DNA from 2 places in the Streptomyces sp. NPDC088812 genome. Region 1 is predicted to be linked to the other one. Evidence: riboswitches for the same ligand, from Rfam matches in the RefSeq annotation. Region 1 holds a riboswitch; the other holds the start of a gene.

Region 1 (7,047 bases):
GCCACCGTCGTGACGGCACACCGGGACTTCGTCTCGACGGTGTACGAGGCGGAGCATCCCGCCGTCCGGGTGCACCCCGAGACCGGCGAACGCAGCCTGCTGCTGGGCGGCTTCGCCCGCTCGGTGGCGGGACTGGAGCCGCAGGCGTCGCGCGATCTGATCAGGGTCCTCCAGGACCACGCGACCAGGCCCGAGCACACCGTGCGATGGCGGTGGCGCCCCCACGACCTGGCGATCTGGGACAACCAGGCGACCCAGCACTACGCGATCTTCGACTACGGCGGCGAACACCGCCGGGGCGAGCGCGTCACGGTCGCCGGCCCGGCCCCCGTAGGCGTGGACGGCCGCACCGGCGTGACCCTGCGCGGCGACGCGTCGCGCTACCACACCGGCGAAGCGGCCTGAGCCCGCCGACCACCGAGCCGCCCGACGGCGATCACGAGCGGGCGGGACCCGGCCGAAGAGCCGGAAACCCACCGGAAGGAGTCCACGGCACGTGCCCGGGACGAACCTGACACAGACCGAGGCAGAACACCGCGCGGCCCTCGTCACAGTGGAGTGCTACGAGATCGGCCTCGATCTGACCCGCGGCGAGCGGACCTTCGGCTCGACGACAACCGTCCGGTTCTCCGCCGCTCCCGGGGCGGCGACCTTCATCGACCTGATCACCGAAGGGCCGATCCACGAGATCACCCTGAACGACCACCGTCTGGACCCGGCGGAAGTCTACGCCGACGCACGTATCTCACTCTCCGGCCTGCAAGCCCACAACGTCCTCACCGTGCGAGCCGACTGCCCGTACAGCCGCACCGGCGAAGGGCTGCACCGGATGGCCGACCCTGCCGACGGAGGCGTGTACCTGTACACACAGTTCGAAGTCGCCGACGCCCGGCGGGTGTTCGCCCACTTCGAACAGCCCGACCTCAAGGCGTCCTTCCGGTTCACCGTCCTCGCACCGGATGAGTGGACGGTCTTCTCCAACTCCCCGACCCCACCGCCGCAATCGTGGGGACGGGGACGGTCACGGTGGTCGTTCGCCCCCACGGAACGGCTCCCCGGCTACGCGACCGCCCTGGTGGCCGGGGACTACCACACCGTCCGGCAGGACTTCGTGACCACGGACGGCACGATCGTCCCGATGACCGTCGCCGGCCGCCGGTCGCTGGCGCCCCACCTGGACACCGAAGAGATCTTCGACATCACGGGCCGGGGCATCGACTACTTCCAGGAACTGTTCGGCCACCGCTACCCCTTCGCCAAGTACGACCAGATCTTCGTCCCCGAGTTCAACGCCGGCGCCATGGAGAACGCGGGCTGTGTCACGATCGGCGAACACCTGATCTTCCGCTCGAAGGCCCTGGACGCCGACCACGAGCGGCGCGCGGACACCCTGCTCCATGAACTGGCCCACATGTGGTTCGGCGACCTCGTCACCATGCGCTGGTGGAACGACCTCTGGCTCAACGAGGCCTTCGCCAGCTACGCCTCCATGCGCTGCATGGAACGCACGACCCGATGGCACGACGCCTGGACCTCGTTCATCACCGTGCGGAAGGACAACGCCTACCACCAGGACCGGCTGCCCTCGACCCACCCGGTAGCGGCCACCATCCGCGATCTGGAGGACATCTACACCAACTTCGACGGCATCACCTACGCCAAAGGCGCCTCGGTCATCAGACAGCTCGCCGCGTACATCGGAGACGAGGCGTTCCTGTCGGGACTGCGCACCTATGTCGCACGGCACGCATGGGGCAACGCGACACTGACCGATCTGCTCGACGCCCTGCAGACCGCGAGCGGGCGGGACCTGCGCACCTGGTCACGGGCATGGCTGGAGACAGCCGGCGCCGACACACTGCACCCCGTGGTCGCACTCGACCGGCAAGGACGGTACGCCTCCTTCGAGATCGCCCGGGAGGCACCGGCCGACCGTCCGGCGCCGCGCTCGCACCGTGTCGCGATCGGGCTGTACCACCAGGACACCACCGGCTCCCTGAGCCTCACCCGGCAGATCGAAGCGGACATCGACGGGCCCCGCACGGTGGTGCCCCGGCTCATCGGGGAACCACCACCGGATCTGGTGCTGGTCAACGACGGCGACCTGACGTACACGCACCTGCGGTTCGACCACCGTTCACTGCGGACCCTGTCCGCAGCGGGGGCCGACTTCACCGAACCCCTGCCCCGTGCGCTGACCATGGGCGCGCTGACCGACATGATGGAGAACTCCGAGATCAGGGCGAGCGACTACGTCTCGATCGCCATGAGGACGGCCCGCACGGAATCCGACCCGGAAGCCCTTCGATCGCTGCACCACCGTGTGCACTCCGCCATCCAACTCTTCGCAGCGCCCTCCCGCCGTTCCCGGCTGGCAGCCGAGTGGGCTGCCGCGACCCACTCGGCGCTGCTGGCCGCACCACCGGGAAGCGACGCACAAGTGCTCTGGCTCGAGGCCCTGTGCGACACGGCGGAGAACAGCGAGCAGCTCACCTTCCTCACCCGGCTCCTGCACGGCCACGACGGTCTCGACGGATTGCCCATCGACACCAGGCTGAGGTGGTCCATCCTCCGCCGACTGGCGGCGACCGGGTGGGCCGGCAGAGCCGAGATCGATGCCGAAGCGGACCGGGACCCGACGGCCGACGGCCTGCGGTACGCCGCCGGGGCCCGTGCCGCCATGCCCTGCGCCGAGGCCAAGGCGGCATCCTGGGCGCGGATGACCGAGGGCGAGAGTCCGTCGAACGAGACGCTGGTCGCACTGAGCCGAGGTTTCCAGCAGTACGGCCAGGAAGAACTGCTGCGGCCCTATGCCGGGGAGTTCTTCGCGACGATCCCCGCACTATGGGCGCGACGCACCCCGCAGATGGCACGGCTCCTGGCCGGGGGGACGACGAAGACCCCGGGCCTCTATCCGATCACGGTCGTCGACCACGGTGTCGTCGCCGCCGTCGACACGCTGCTGGCCCGCGACGAGCGGTCCGTCCCGGCCGGACTGCGCAGGACGCTGTCCGAACGCCGGGACGGAACCCGGCGTGCCCTGCGGGCCCGGCAACTCGATGCCACCGGGTGACGGCAGCGGCCCGTACCGCCGCGATCGGACGCCGGAGCCCACAGGATTCTCCGCCCTTGCGGGCATGACGGGGCCGACGCCCTCGAAAGGCAGCGTGACATGACGACGATCGGTCTCGGCAGCGCGGGACTCAACGTCACCGACCTCGACCGCTCCATCGCCTTCTACCGACGGGCGCTGGGCTTCGACCTGATACGGACATCGACCGACGAGACACATCGCTTCGCCCACCTCGGGCTCGACGACGTCGTGCTGCTGACACTCTGGCAGCAGGGCGCGGCGGGATTCGTGGCCGACCGAGCAGGACTGCACCACCTGTCCTTCGAAGTGCCCTCGCTGGACGAGTTGCACGCCGTGGAGGCCAGACTGCGGGCGGCGAGCGTGTCGATCCGTGAGGAGCGCGGCGCCACGAAGGGCACCGCGGCGACGGGACAGGTGTTCTTCAAGGACCCTGACGGCATCCGGCTGGAGATCTACACCGAAGACCCACGCGCTCGTGGATCCGCCTCCGACCTGCCCCGATGCGGCTTCTACGAAGAACTGCCCGACCGCTGACACCACCGTTCGCGTCCCCGGCCCACCCTGCGGGCGCCCCGAACGTCGTCTGGAGCCACCCCGCGCCACTCCCCGCGGTCGGTGCCGTCGCCGGGCTCCTCGCGTTCTACGACGAGGCCGTCGACATCACCGTGGACGGCGAACGGCTGGAGCGCCCCGTCACCCCGTTCACCACGACGCTCGTCGCGCGGCCGCCGGCATGACGGCACCGGTGGCGGTGATCATGGGCGCCGCCTCCGCCGGTATCGGGGAGGCGGCCGTCCGCCCGTACGCCGAACGCGGCCACCGCGTCCTGCCCCCGCCGTCCGGCGCGGAGAACAGCCGCCGTACCCGCGCACGTCGTCCCGGCACAGCCACTGCTTGACGCCGGGAGAACCGCCGATCTACGGTGAGCGCGAGCCACGAGTTCCGGTGATCAAGCCCTGGCTGGCCGGACGGCAACCCTCGACGCAGTGGGGTGCCCCAGGTGACGGCTCGGCGGATGTTCCTGTTCTGCAAGTGCGTTACCACGGCCCGAGGGCCGACGACACCCCCGGGAGGACGGCGTGGCAACCCGCCTCGTGCTGTGCTCCCGACGCCATGTCGATCTGCTGCTGGTCTGCAGCTGCCTCTGTCACAGCTGACCTGACCCCTTTTCGCTCTTCCCCCTCACCTCTCACACGACCGTGCGCGCGGCACGCCCTGTCCGCCGCGCCCCCTTCGTGTCCCCTTCATGCGGAAGCAGAGACCAGCCATGGCACAGCACAGCATCGTCAGAACGTTCCGGCCCCTCGGCGCCCTCACCCTCGGCACGGCGGTCCTGGTGGCCCTGACCGGCTGCACGAGCACCAAGAGCTCTGCCGGCTCCGACGGCGCGACGATCACCGTCGGTACGACGGACCAGGTCACCAGCCTCGACCCGGCGGGCGCCTGGGACGCGGGCTCCGGCACCGTCGAGAGCGAGGTCTACGCGACGCTGCTCAGCGTGAAGAACGGTGCCACGGAGGTCTCCCCGGACCTGGCCACCGGGATCGAGCTGACGGCGCCCAAGGAGTACACGGTGACCCTCAGGGAGGGGCTGAAGTTCGCCAACGGCCACCGACTGACCTCCTCCGACGTCAAGTTCAGCCTCGACCGCATCGTGAAGATAGCCGACGAGAACGGCCCGTCGTCGCTCCTCTACAACCTCGCCTCCGTCGCCGCGCCGACACCCACGACCGTCGTCTTCACCCTCAAGTCCGCCAACGACACCCTGTTCCCGCAGGTGCTGTCCACCGCGGCCGGCTACATCGTCGACGAGCAGGTCTTCCCCGCCGACAAGATCCTCGACGACAAGGCCATCGTCGCCGGGAAGCCCTGGAACGGGCCGTACGGCATCACGAGCTACGACAAGAACTCGCTGGTCTCCTTCACCGCCAACAGCGCCTACGGCGGCCAACTGGGCGCCCCCAAGACGAAGAACGTCCAGCTCAAGTACTACACGGACGCGAGCAACCTGAAGCTCGACGTTCAGCAGGGCACCGTCGACGCCGTCTACCGCACCCTCACCACCGCCGACCTCGACGACCTGTCCAAGAGGCAGAACGTCAAGGTCCACACCGGCTCCGGCAACGGCATCCGTTTCCTCGTCTTCGACTTCCGGACACAGCCGTACGGCACCAAGACCGAGAACGCCGACGCGGCCAAGGCGCTGGCGGTCCGGCAGGCCGTCGCCGACTCCGTCGACCGGGCCCAGCTCGCGCAGCAGGTCTACAAGAACAGCTACCAGCCGCTGTACAGCTCGGTGCCGGACGGACTCACCGGTGCCACCGACTCCTTCAAGTCGCTCTACGGCGACAAGAAGGGCGGCCCCGACAAGGCCGCGGCCGCCGCACGGCTGAAGGCGGCGAAGGTGAGCACCCCGGTCACCCTCAACCTCCAGTACAACAGCGACCACTACGGCTCCTCCTCGGCGGACGAGTACGCGCTGGTCAAGTCCCAGCTCGAAGCCACCGGACTGTTCAAGGTGAACCTCCAGTCCACCGAGTGGACCCAGTACGGCGAGGACCGCATCAAGCACCTCTACCCGCTCTACCAGCTCGGCTGGTACGCCGACTACCTGGACGCGGACAACTACCTCTCGCCCTTCTACTCGGCCAACACCTGGGTCGCCAACGGCTACTCCGACCCGGCCGTACGCGAGCTGATCCAGAAGGAGGAGACAGAGACGGACCCGGCGAAGCGCACCGAACTGCTCGAGCAGGCCCAGGACAAGGCCGCGGCGTCGGTGCCGCTGCTCCCGCTGCTCCAGGGGTCCACCGCGATCGTCACCCGCACCGACATCAGCGGTGTGCCCGACGAGCTGAACAGCGCCTACACGTTCCGCTGGGCAGGACTCGCGAAGAAGTGAGCGCCCTGACGCAGGACACCCCCGGCGCCGTCGCCCCTCCCGCCGACGGCGCCGCCGGGAACGGACTCGCCCGCTACCTGGTGGTCCGCTTCCTCCTCATCATCCCCACCGTGTTCATCCTGGTCAGCCTGGTCTTCTTCCTGATGCGCGCCACCGGCGACCCGATCAGCGCCGCGCTGGGCGACCGGCTCACCCCCGACCAGCTCCAGGCGAAACTGCACCAGGCGGGCTACGACCGGCCGCTGCTCGCCCAGTACCTGGACTACCTGACGTCCCTGGCGACCGGCGACTTCGGCCGCACCGTCACCGACAACGAACCGGTGACCCACGTACTGGGCACCTACGGCGCCGCCACCGTCGAACTCGCCTTCTACGCCCTCGTCGTCGCCCTCGTCGTGGGCGTCCCCCTGGGCATGGTGGCGGCCTCCTGCCGGGACCGCGCGCCCGACGCGGTGCTGCGGCTGTTCGCCGTCCTCACCTACGCCACCCCCGTGTTCTTCGTGGGACTGCTGCTGAAACTCGTCTTCGCGATCCAGCTCGGCTGGCTGCCCGCGTCCGGCCGGGCGAGCACCGACGTCCAGCTCTTCCTCCAGAACCAGACCAGCACGACCGGCCTCTACCTCGTCGACGCCCTGCGCAGCGGTGACCCGGCGGCCCTCGCCGACGTCCTGGAACACGCCGTACTGCCCGGCCTGGCGCTGGGCCTGCTCGTCGCGGGCGTCCTGCTGCGCCTGGTCCGCACGAACCTGATCGGCACCCTCTCCGCCGGCTACGTCGAGGCCGCCCGCTCCCGTGGCGTGGCGCCCTTCCGGCTGGTCACCCGGCATGCCACCCGGCCCGCCCTGATCCCGGTCGTCACCGTCCTGGGGCTCCAGGTCGCCGGGCTGCTCGGCGGAGCCGTCCTGACGGAGACCACCTTCGAGTGGAAGGGCCTCGGCTACGAACTCGCCCACTACCTGACCGTGCGCGACTTCCCGGCGGTGCAGGGAATCGTGGCCCTGTTCGCCGTCGTGGTGGCGGTGACGAACTTCCTCGTCGATGTCGTCGCCGC
Region 2 (7,047 bases), on a different contig from region 1:
ACTCGCCGGTCGCGGCGTTCAGGCCGTGGCCCGGGGTCAGGTTGCGCACCTTCTCCACCACGACGCCGCCCTCGAGGCCGGCGTTGACCGCGATCTGCTTCAGCGGGGCCTCGAGCGCCAGCTTGACGGCGGCGGCGCCGGTGGCCTCGTCGCCCTCGAGCTCCAGCTTCTCGAAGACCTGGGAGGCCTGGAGCAGGGCCACGCCACCACCGGCGACGATGCCCTCCTCGACGGCCGCCTTCGCGTTGCGGACGGCGTCCTCGATGCGGTGCTTGCGCTCCTTGAGCTCGACCTCGGTGGCGGCACCGGCCTTGATGACGGCCACGCCGCCCGCGAGCTTGGCCAGGCGCTCCTGGAGCTTCTCGCGGTCGTAGTCGGAGTCGCTGTTCTCGATCTCGGCGCGGATCTGGTTCACGCGGCCCGCGACCTGCTCGGAGGAGCCGGCGCCGTCGACGATGGTGGTCTCGTCCTTGGTGATGACGACCTTGCGGGCCTTGCCCAGCAGGTCGACGCTCGTGTTCTCGAGCTTGAGACCGACCTCCTCGGAGATGACCTCGCCGCCGGTGAGGATGGCGATGTCGTTCAGCATCGCCTTGCGGCGGTCGCCGAAGCCCGGGGCCTTGACCGCGACGGACTTGAAGGTGCCGCGGATCTTGTTGACGACCAGGGTCGACAGGGCCTCGCCCTCGACGTCCTCGGCGATGATCAGCAGCGGCTTGCCCGACTGCATGACCTTCTCCAGGAGCGGGAGCAGGTCCTTGACGTTCGCGATCTTGGAGTTCGCGATCAGGATGTACGGGTCGTCGAGGACGGCCTCCATACGCTCCATGTCGGTGGCGAAGTACGCCGAGATGTAGCCCTTGTCGAAGCGCATACCCTCGGTGAGCTCCAGCTCCAGACCGAAGGTCTGGGACTCCTCGACGGTGATGACGCCTTCCTTGCCGACCTTGTCCATGGCCTCGGCGATGAGCTCGCCGATCTGGGTGTCGGCGGCGGAGATGGAGGCCGTGGAGGCGATCTGCTCCTTGGTCTCGACGTCCTTCGCCTGCTCCAGCAGGGCGGCGGAGACGGCCTCGACGGCCTTCTCGATACCGCGCTTCAGGGCCATCGGGTTGGCACCGGCGGCGACGTTGCGCAGACCCTCCTTGACCAGGGCCTGGGCGAGAACGGTCGCGGTGGTCGTACCGTCACCGGCGACGTCGTCCGTCTTCTTGGCGACTTCCTTGACCAGCTCGGCGCCGATCTTCTCGTACGGGTCCTCGAGCTCGATCTCCTTGGCGATGGAGACACCGTCGTTGGTGATCGTGGGCGCGCCCCACTTCTTCTCGAGGACGACGTTGCGGCCCTTGGGGCCGAGCGTCACCTTCACGGCGTCCGCGAGCTGGTTCATGCCGCGCTCGAGGCCGCGCCGCGCCTCCTCGTCGAACGCGATGATCTTGGCCATGTGAAGTGGTCCCTCCAGGACTGGGGGTGATTCCTTCGGACCGCGCCCGCGCCCGCGACGGACGGCTCGCCTGCCTCGTGGTTCCTTCCCCACCCGGCCTGCGGGCCTCACCGACCCGGTCCTTCGTTGTCACTCTCACCTTCAGAGTGCTAACGCCAATGATTAGCACTCGGGCATGCCGAGTGCAAGCGCCTCGGGGGGATCGGCCCGGGGGCGAACCGGACGAAGGCGCCTTCACCGCCCCGGTGGCGCGGGACCCGGGGGCCCGGAGCGCCCCCCGCCCCGAGGTCACGAAAGGCCCCGGGGGACCCGGCGCGGCGCGGGCAGCACGAAGGGCCCGCGCCCCCGTCGGGGTGCGGGCCCTTCGTTGGAAAACGTTGAAAATCGTTCAGGCGGTGACGCGAACCATGTCGGCCTGCGGGCCCTTCTGACCCTGCGAGATCTCGAACTCGACCCGCTGGCCCTCTTCCAGGGTGCGGTAGCCGTCCATCTGAATCGCGCTGTAGTGGACGAAGACGTCCGCACCACCGTCGACCGCGATGAAGCCGTACCCCTTCTCCGCGTTGAACCACTTGACGGTGCCCTGAGCCATGCCTAACTCCCCTATTACTGGCCCTTGCACAGATCCACACTTCGCGGATCCGGGTCAGACCTCACCCCCCAGCTGATTGGGGGCGTGCGCCGGAACGCGTCGACCGCGGCCGAATGTATCTGTCCCACTGCCGTCTGCAACAGGTCAATCGGACGAGAATTCCGGACGTCAGCGGTCCGAAATATGGTGAGAATTCTCCCGAATTCAGGGCAATTCGGGCCACATAAAGGGAACAGAAGGCGCAAAATACCTGCACACTTTGGCTACTTCTCACCGCATGTGAAGTCGGGGCTCATATGCGTTCGGCATGCGATGGGCGGCGCGTTCCCCAACTGTACCGCGCTCAACCACATTGAATTGCCTCCTCCGCTTCTCTTGCGGAGGAGGCAATTCAATGAACTCTGGGTAATCTGTGTTACCGAGGGTTACTACCGGTGGGTACGGAGTGGGCGTCAGCCGCCGGCGACGGCCGGGATGATCGAGACGCCGGCGCCGTCCGGGGTCGCCGTCTCCAGCCCCTGCTCGAACCGCACGTCGTCGTCGTTGACGTACACGTTGACGAACCGGCGCAGCTTGCCCTGGTCGTCGAGGACGCGCGCGGCGATACCGGTGTGGTTCTTCTCCAGGTCGGCGATGACCTCGGCGAGGTTCGCGCCGTCGGCGGCGACCTCGGCCCGACCGCCCGTGTAGGTGCGCAGGATGGTGGGGATGCGGACGGTGACGCTCACTGTGTTTCCTCCGGACGGGTAGGCGCCCTGCGGGGGCGCGGGGAACTGCGCGACCAGCCCCCGCGGCCCGCAGACGAACAACTGCCTCTCAGGCGAGACCGGCCTCGTGGAACGCCTCGAGGGTGGGGCGGATGGTGGCCGTCGGGCCGGTCCCGGCGACCGCGTCCAGCGTCTTGAGGCCGTCTCCGGTGTTGAGCACGACGGTGGTCAGCGTCGGGTCCAGCAGACCGGCCTCGATCAGCTTCTTGGTGACGCCGACCGTCACACCGCCCGCCGTCTCGGCGAAGACGCCCTCGGTCCGCGCCAGCAGCTTGATCGCGTCGACCACCTGCTCGTCGTTCACGTCCTCCACGGCACCGCCCGTGCGGCGCGCGATGTCGAGGACGTAGGGGCCGTCGGCCGGGTTGCCGATGGCGAGGGACTTGGCGATGGTGTCCGGCTTCTGCGGACGGACCACGTCGTGGCCGGCCTTGAAGGCCACGGACACCGGGGAGCAGCCCTCGGCCTGGGCACCGAAGATCTTGTACGGCCGGTCCTCGACCAGACCGAGCTTGATCAGCTCCTGGAGCCCCTTGTCGATCTTCGTGAGCTGCGAGCCGGAGGCGATCGGCACCACGATCTGGTCCGGGAGCCGCCAGCCGAGCTGCTCGCAGATCTCGTACGCGAGCGTCTTGGAGCCCTCGGCGTAGTAGGGCCGCAGGTTGACGTTGACGAAGCCCCAGCCCTCGCCCGCCGGATCGCCGATGAGCTCGGAGCAGAAGCGGTTGACGTCGTCGTAGTTGCCCTCGATGCCGACGAGTTCGCCGCCGTAGACCGCGGCCATGACGACCTTGCCCTGCTCCAGGTCGTGCGGGATGAACACGCAGGAGCGGAAGCCGGCGCGGGCGGCCGCGGCGCCGACGGCGCCGGCCAGGTTGCCGGTGGAGGAGCAGGAGAGGGTGGTGAAGCCGAAGGCGCGGGCGGCCTCCAGGGCCTGGGCGACGACACGGTCCTTGAAGGAGTGCGTCGGGTTGCCGGAGTCGTCCTTGACGAACAGCTTCCCCGCCTCGACGCCCAGCTCACGCGCCAGGTTGTCGGCCTGGACGAGCTTGGTCCAGCCGGGGTTGAGGTTGGGCTTGTCCGCCACGTCGGCCGGGACGGGCAGCAGCGGGGCGTAGCGCCAGATGTTCGCGGGGCCCGCCTCGATGCGCTTGCGGAGCTCCTCCGGGTCGTGTCCGGAGAAGTCGTAGGCGATCTCCAGCGGGCCGAAACACTCCTCGCAGGCGAAGACCGGGCCGAGGGGCACGCGGTGACCGCACTCGCGACAGGAGAGCGCCGCGGCCGGACCGAGGTCGACGGAGGGGGCGGTACCGGAGGGGGCGGTGACGGAGGGGGTGGTGCTTGCAACTGTCTGCGCAGCCATGTGAGGCGAGGCCCTTTCTCCTCATCTTCCCCACGACGCATCTCGCCGTGAGACGGAATTGGCACCTTCCCGAGCCGGGAGCCTCGCGGGGATCGTCGACTGCCCGTGGCAGTGATCCGTGAACGAGACCGGCTGGAGGGTTGCCGGGGCTTCATCGGGCCGTGTCCCTCTGCCCCTCTGGATGAGCGGTATGTGGTTGTGGACGCGGGCGACCCCGGACATGCGATGGTCATCCGCGTTGTTCAAGACTGTAACCGAAGGCCAGGACAGTTGAGGGAGACGTCCGAACCGCGAGATGGATCACACTGTCACCTTGTATGTACCTGGTGTGATCACAACAGTGAGGAGCCGCAGACCGTGCTGGAAGAAGTCGAGCGCTGGCTGGCCGCCCGCTCCTGGTCCGTGACCGATCGGCCGCTGCACCGGATCCTGGCCGCCAAGCGCGCCTCGGGCCAGACGGTGTCCGTCGTGCTGCCCGCGCTGAACGAGGAGGAGACGGTCGGCGACATCGTCTCCGTCGTCCGCCACGACCTCATGCACCAGGTCCCGCTGGTCGACGAGATCGTCGTCGTCGACTCGGGATCGACCGACCGCACCTCCGAGGTGGCCGCGGCGGCCGGGGCCCGGGTCGTCCACCGGGACACGATCCTGCCCCGCCTCCCGGCCGTGCCCGGCAAGGGCGAGGTCCTGTGGCGCTCGCTGCTGGTCACCACCGGGGACATCGTCTGTTTCGTCGACGCCGACCTGAAGGAGTTCTCCTCCGACTTCGTCTCGGGCATCGTGGGACCGCTGCTCACCGATCCGGGCGTCGACCTGGTCAAGGCCATGTACGACCGCCCGCTGGCCGGCGGCGCCGGCCAGGGCGGCCGGGTGACGGAGCTGATGGCCCGCCCGCTGCTCAACATGCACTGGCCGCAGCTCGCGGGATTCGTGCAGCCACTGGGCGGCGAGTACGCGGCCCGCCGCCGCCTGCTGGAGCAGCTGCCCTTCCCCGTCGGGTACGGCGTGGAGCTGGGCATGCTGGTCGACGCCCTGCACCTGGTGGGCCTGGACGCGCTGGCCCAGGTCGACGTCGGGGTGCGCAAGCACCGCCACCAGGACGGGCAGGCGCTCGGCCGGATGGCCGCGGCGATCTACCGCACGGCACAGCTGCGGCTGGCCCGCGGGCACCTCGTCCGCCCGTCCCTGACCCAGTTCGAGCGGGGCGCGGACGGCTTCGAGCCGCGCACCTACTCGGTCGACACGGAGGAGCGGCCGCCGATGGCGGAGATCGCCGAGTACGCGACCCGCAAGGTCGCGTGACCCGGCGGTGACGCCCCTCCCCGACGCGCCGTATACGGCCGGACACGACCGGTTCACGCCCCGCGTCCGTACGTTTGAGCGGATCGGGTCCGGGCTAGGTTGAGGCGTATGGCTTCCACGCACGGTGCTGCTGCTCAGGTGCTGGTCGCGTCCAACCGCGGCCCGGTCTCGTACACCGTCGGTGAGGACGGCTCGCTGCACGCCAGACGCGGCGGCGGCGGGCTGGTCTCCGGGCTGTCGGCGATCGGCCCGGACGCGGGCGCCCTCTGGGTGTGCTCGGCGCTGTCCGACGGCGACCGGGAGGCGGTCCGGCGCGGGGTCGGCGAGGACGGCGTGCGCATGCTGCCCGTCCCGGCCGACGTGCACGCCGACGCGTACAACGGCATCGCCAACTCGGTGCTGTGGTTCGTCCACCACCTGCTGTACCAGACCCCGCTGGAGCCGGTCTTCGACGCGGAGTTCCGGCGCCAGTGGGCCTCGTACGAGACGTACAACCGCGCCTTCGCCGAGGCGCTGGCCCAGGAGGCGGCGCAGGGGGCCGCGGTCCTCGTCCAGGACTACCACCTGTGCCTGGTGCCGGGGATGCTCCGCGAGCTCCGCCCCGACCTGCGCATCGGCCACTTCTCGCACACGCCGTGGGCGCCGGTGGACTACTTCGGGCTGCTCCCCGGCGACATCCGCGTCCAGTTGCTGCGGGGCATGCTCGGCGCGGACCGGCTCGGCTTCCTGACCCGCCGCTGGGCGGACGCGTTCGCCGCGTGCTGCGAGGAGTTCACCGGCGGCACGGGCGGCACGGAGATCGGCGTGCACGGCCTGGGCGCCGACGCCGACTTCCTGCGCGCCCGCTCCCGCGAGCGGGACGTCGAGGAACGCCTGGCGGCCCTGCGCGAGGAGATCGGCACGGCCCCCGAGGGCGGCGCCCGCAAGGTGATCGTCCGGGTGGACCGGACCGAGCTGTCGAAGAACATCGTGCGCGGTCTCCTGGCCTACCGGCAGCTCCTCGACGACCGCCCCGAGTGGCACGAGCGGGTCGTCCACGTGGCCTTCGCCTACCCCTCCCGCCAGGACCTCGCCGTCTACCGCGACTACACGGCCGAGGTGCAGCGGCTGGCCGGGGAGATCAACGAGCGGTACGGCTCCGCGGGCTGGACCCCGGTCGTGCTGCACGTGAAGGACGACTTCGCCCGCTCCCTGGCGGCGTACCGCCTCGCGGACGTGGCGCTGGTCAACCCCATCCGCGACGGCATGAACCTGGTCGCCAAGGAGGTCCCGGTCGTCTCCGACCGGGGCTGCGCGCTGGTGCTGTCCCGGGAGGCCGGCGCGTACGGCGAGCTGCGCGAGGACGCGATCACCGTCAACCCGTACGACGTCCTGGAGACCGCCCGTGCCCTGCACGAGGCGCTGACCATGGCGCCGGAGGAGCGGGCGCAGCGCACCAAGCGGCTGGCGGCCGCCGCGACCGCGCTGCCTCCGGCCCGGTGGTTCCTGGATCAGCTGGAGGCGCTGCGGGGGACGCGGGCCAGCTGATCCGCCAGCGCCCGCAGCAGGCCCACCACGCCGGCCGGGCCGTCGACGACCA

Evidence for each region. A riboswitch is a leader RNA that binds a small molecule or an ion and turns the genes downstream of it on or off. The one in region 1 is predicted to bind S-adenosylmethionine.
Region 2: it holds a riboswitch for S-adenosylmethionine, as region 1 does, so the genes downstream of both, thrC (threonine synthase) here and ACIP67_RS21560 (ABC transporter substrate-binding protein) in region 1, are expected to answer to the same signal.

Annotation. Positions count from the first base shown of each region.
Region 1 is NZ_JBIVJP010000012.1:17,517-24,563, forward strand. Features, by position in the region: gene ACIP67_RS21535 (TauD/TfdA dioxygenase family protein) at 1-405, shown strand, start outside; gene pepN (aminopeptidase N) at 497-3,073, shown strand; gene ACIP67_RS21545 (VOC family protein) at 3,173-3,628, shown strand; gene ACIP67_RS21550 (hypothetical protein) at 3,595-3,831, shown strand; gene ACIP67_RS21555 (hypothetical protein) at 3,828-3,992, shown strand; SAM riboswitch class IV at 4,026-4,135, shown strand; gene ACIP67_RS21560 (ABC transporter substrate-binding protein) at 4,362-5,996, shown strand; gene ACIP67_RS21565 (ABC transporter permease) at 5,993-7,047, shown strand, end outside.
Region 2 is NZ_JBIVJP010000009.1:142,843-149,889, reverse strand. Features, by position in the region: gene groL (chaperonin GroEL) at 1-1,444, opposite strand, end outside; gene ACIP67_RS17995 (cold-shock protein) at 1,833-2,036, opposite strand; gene ACIP67_RS17990 (MoaD/ThiS family protein) at 2,489-2,764, opposite strand; gene thrC (threonine synthase) at 2,853-4,166, opposite strand; SAM riboswitch class I at 4,185-4,354, opposite strand; gene ACIP67_RS17980 (glucosyl-3-phosphoglycerate synthase) at 4,524-5,468, shown strand; gene ACIP67_RS17975 (trehalose-6-phosphate synthase) at 5,577-6,995, shown strand; gene otsB (trehalose-phosphatase) at 6,959-7,047, opposite strand, start outside.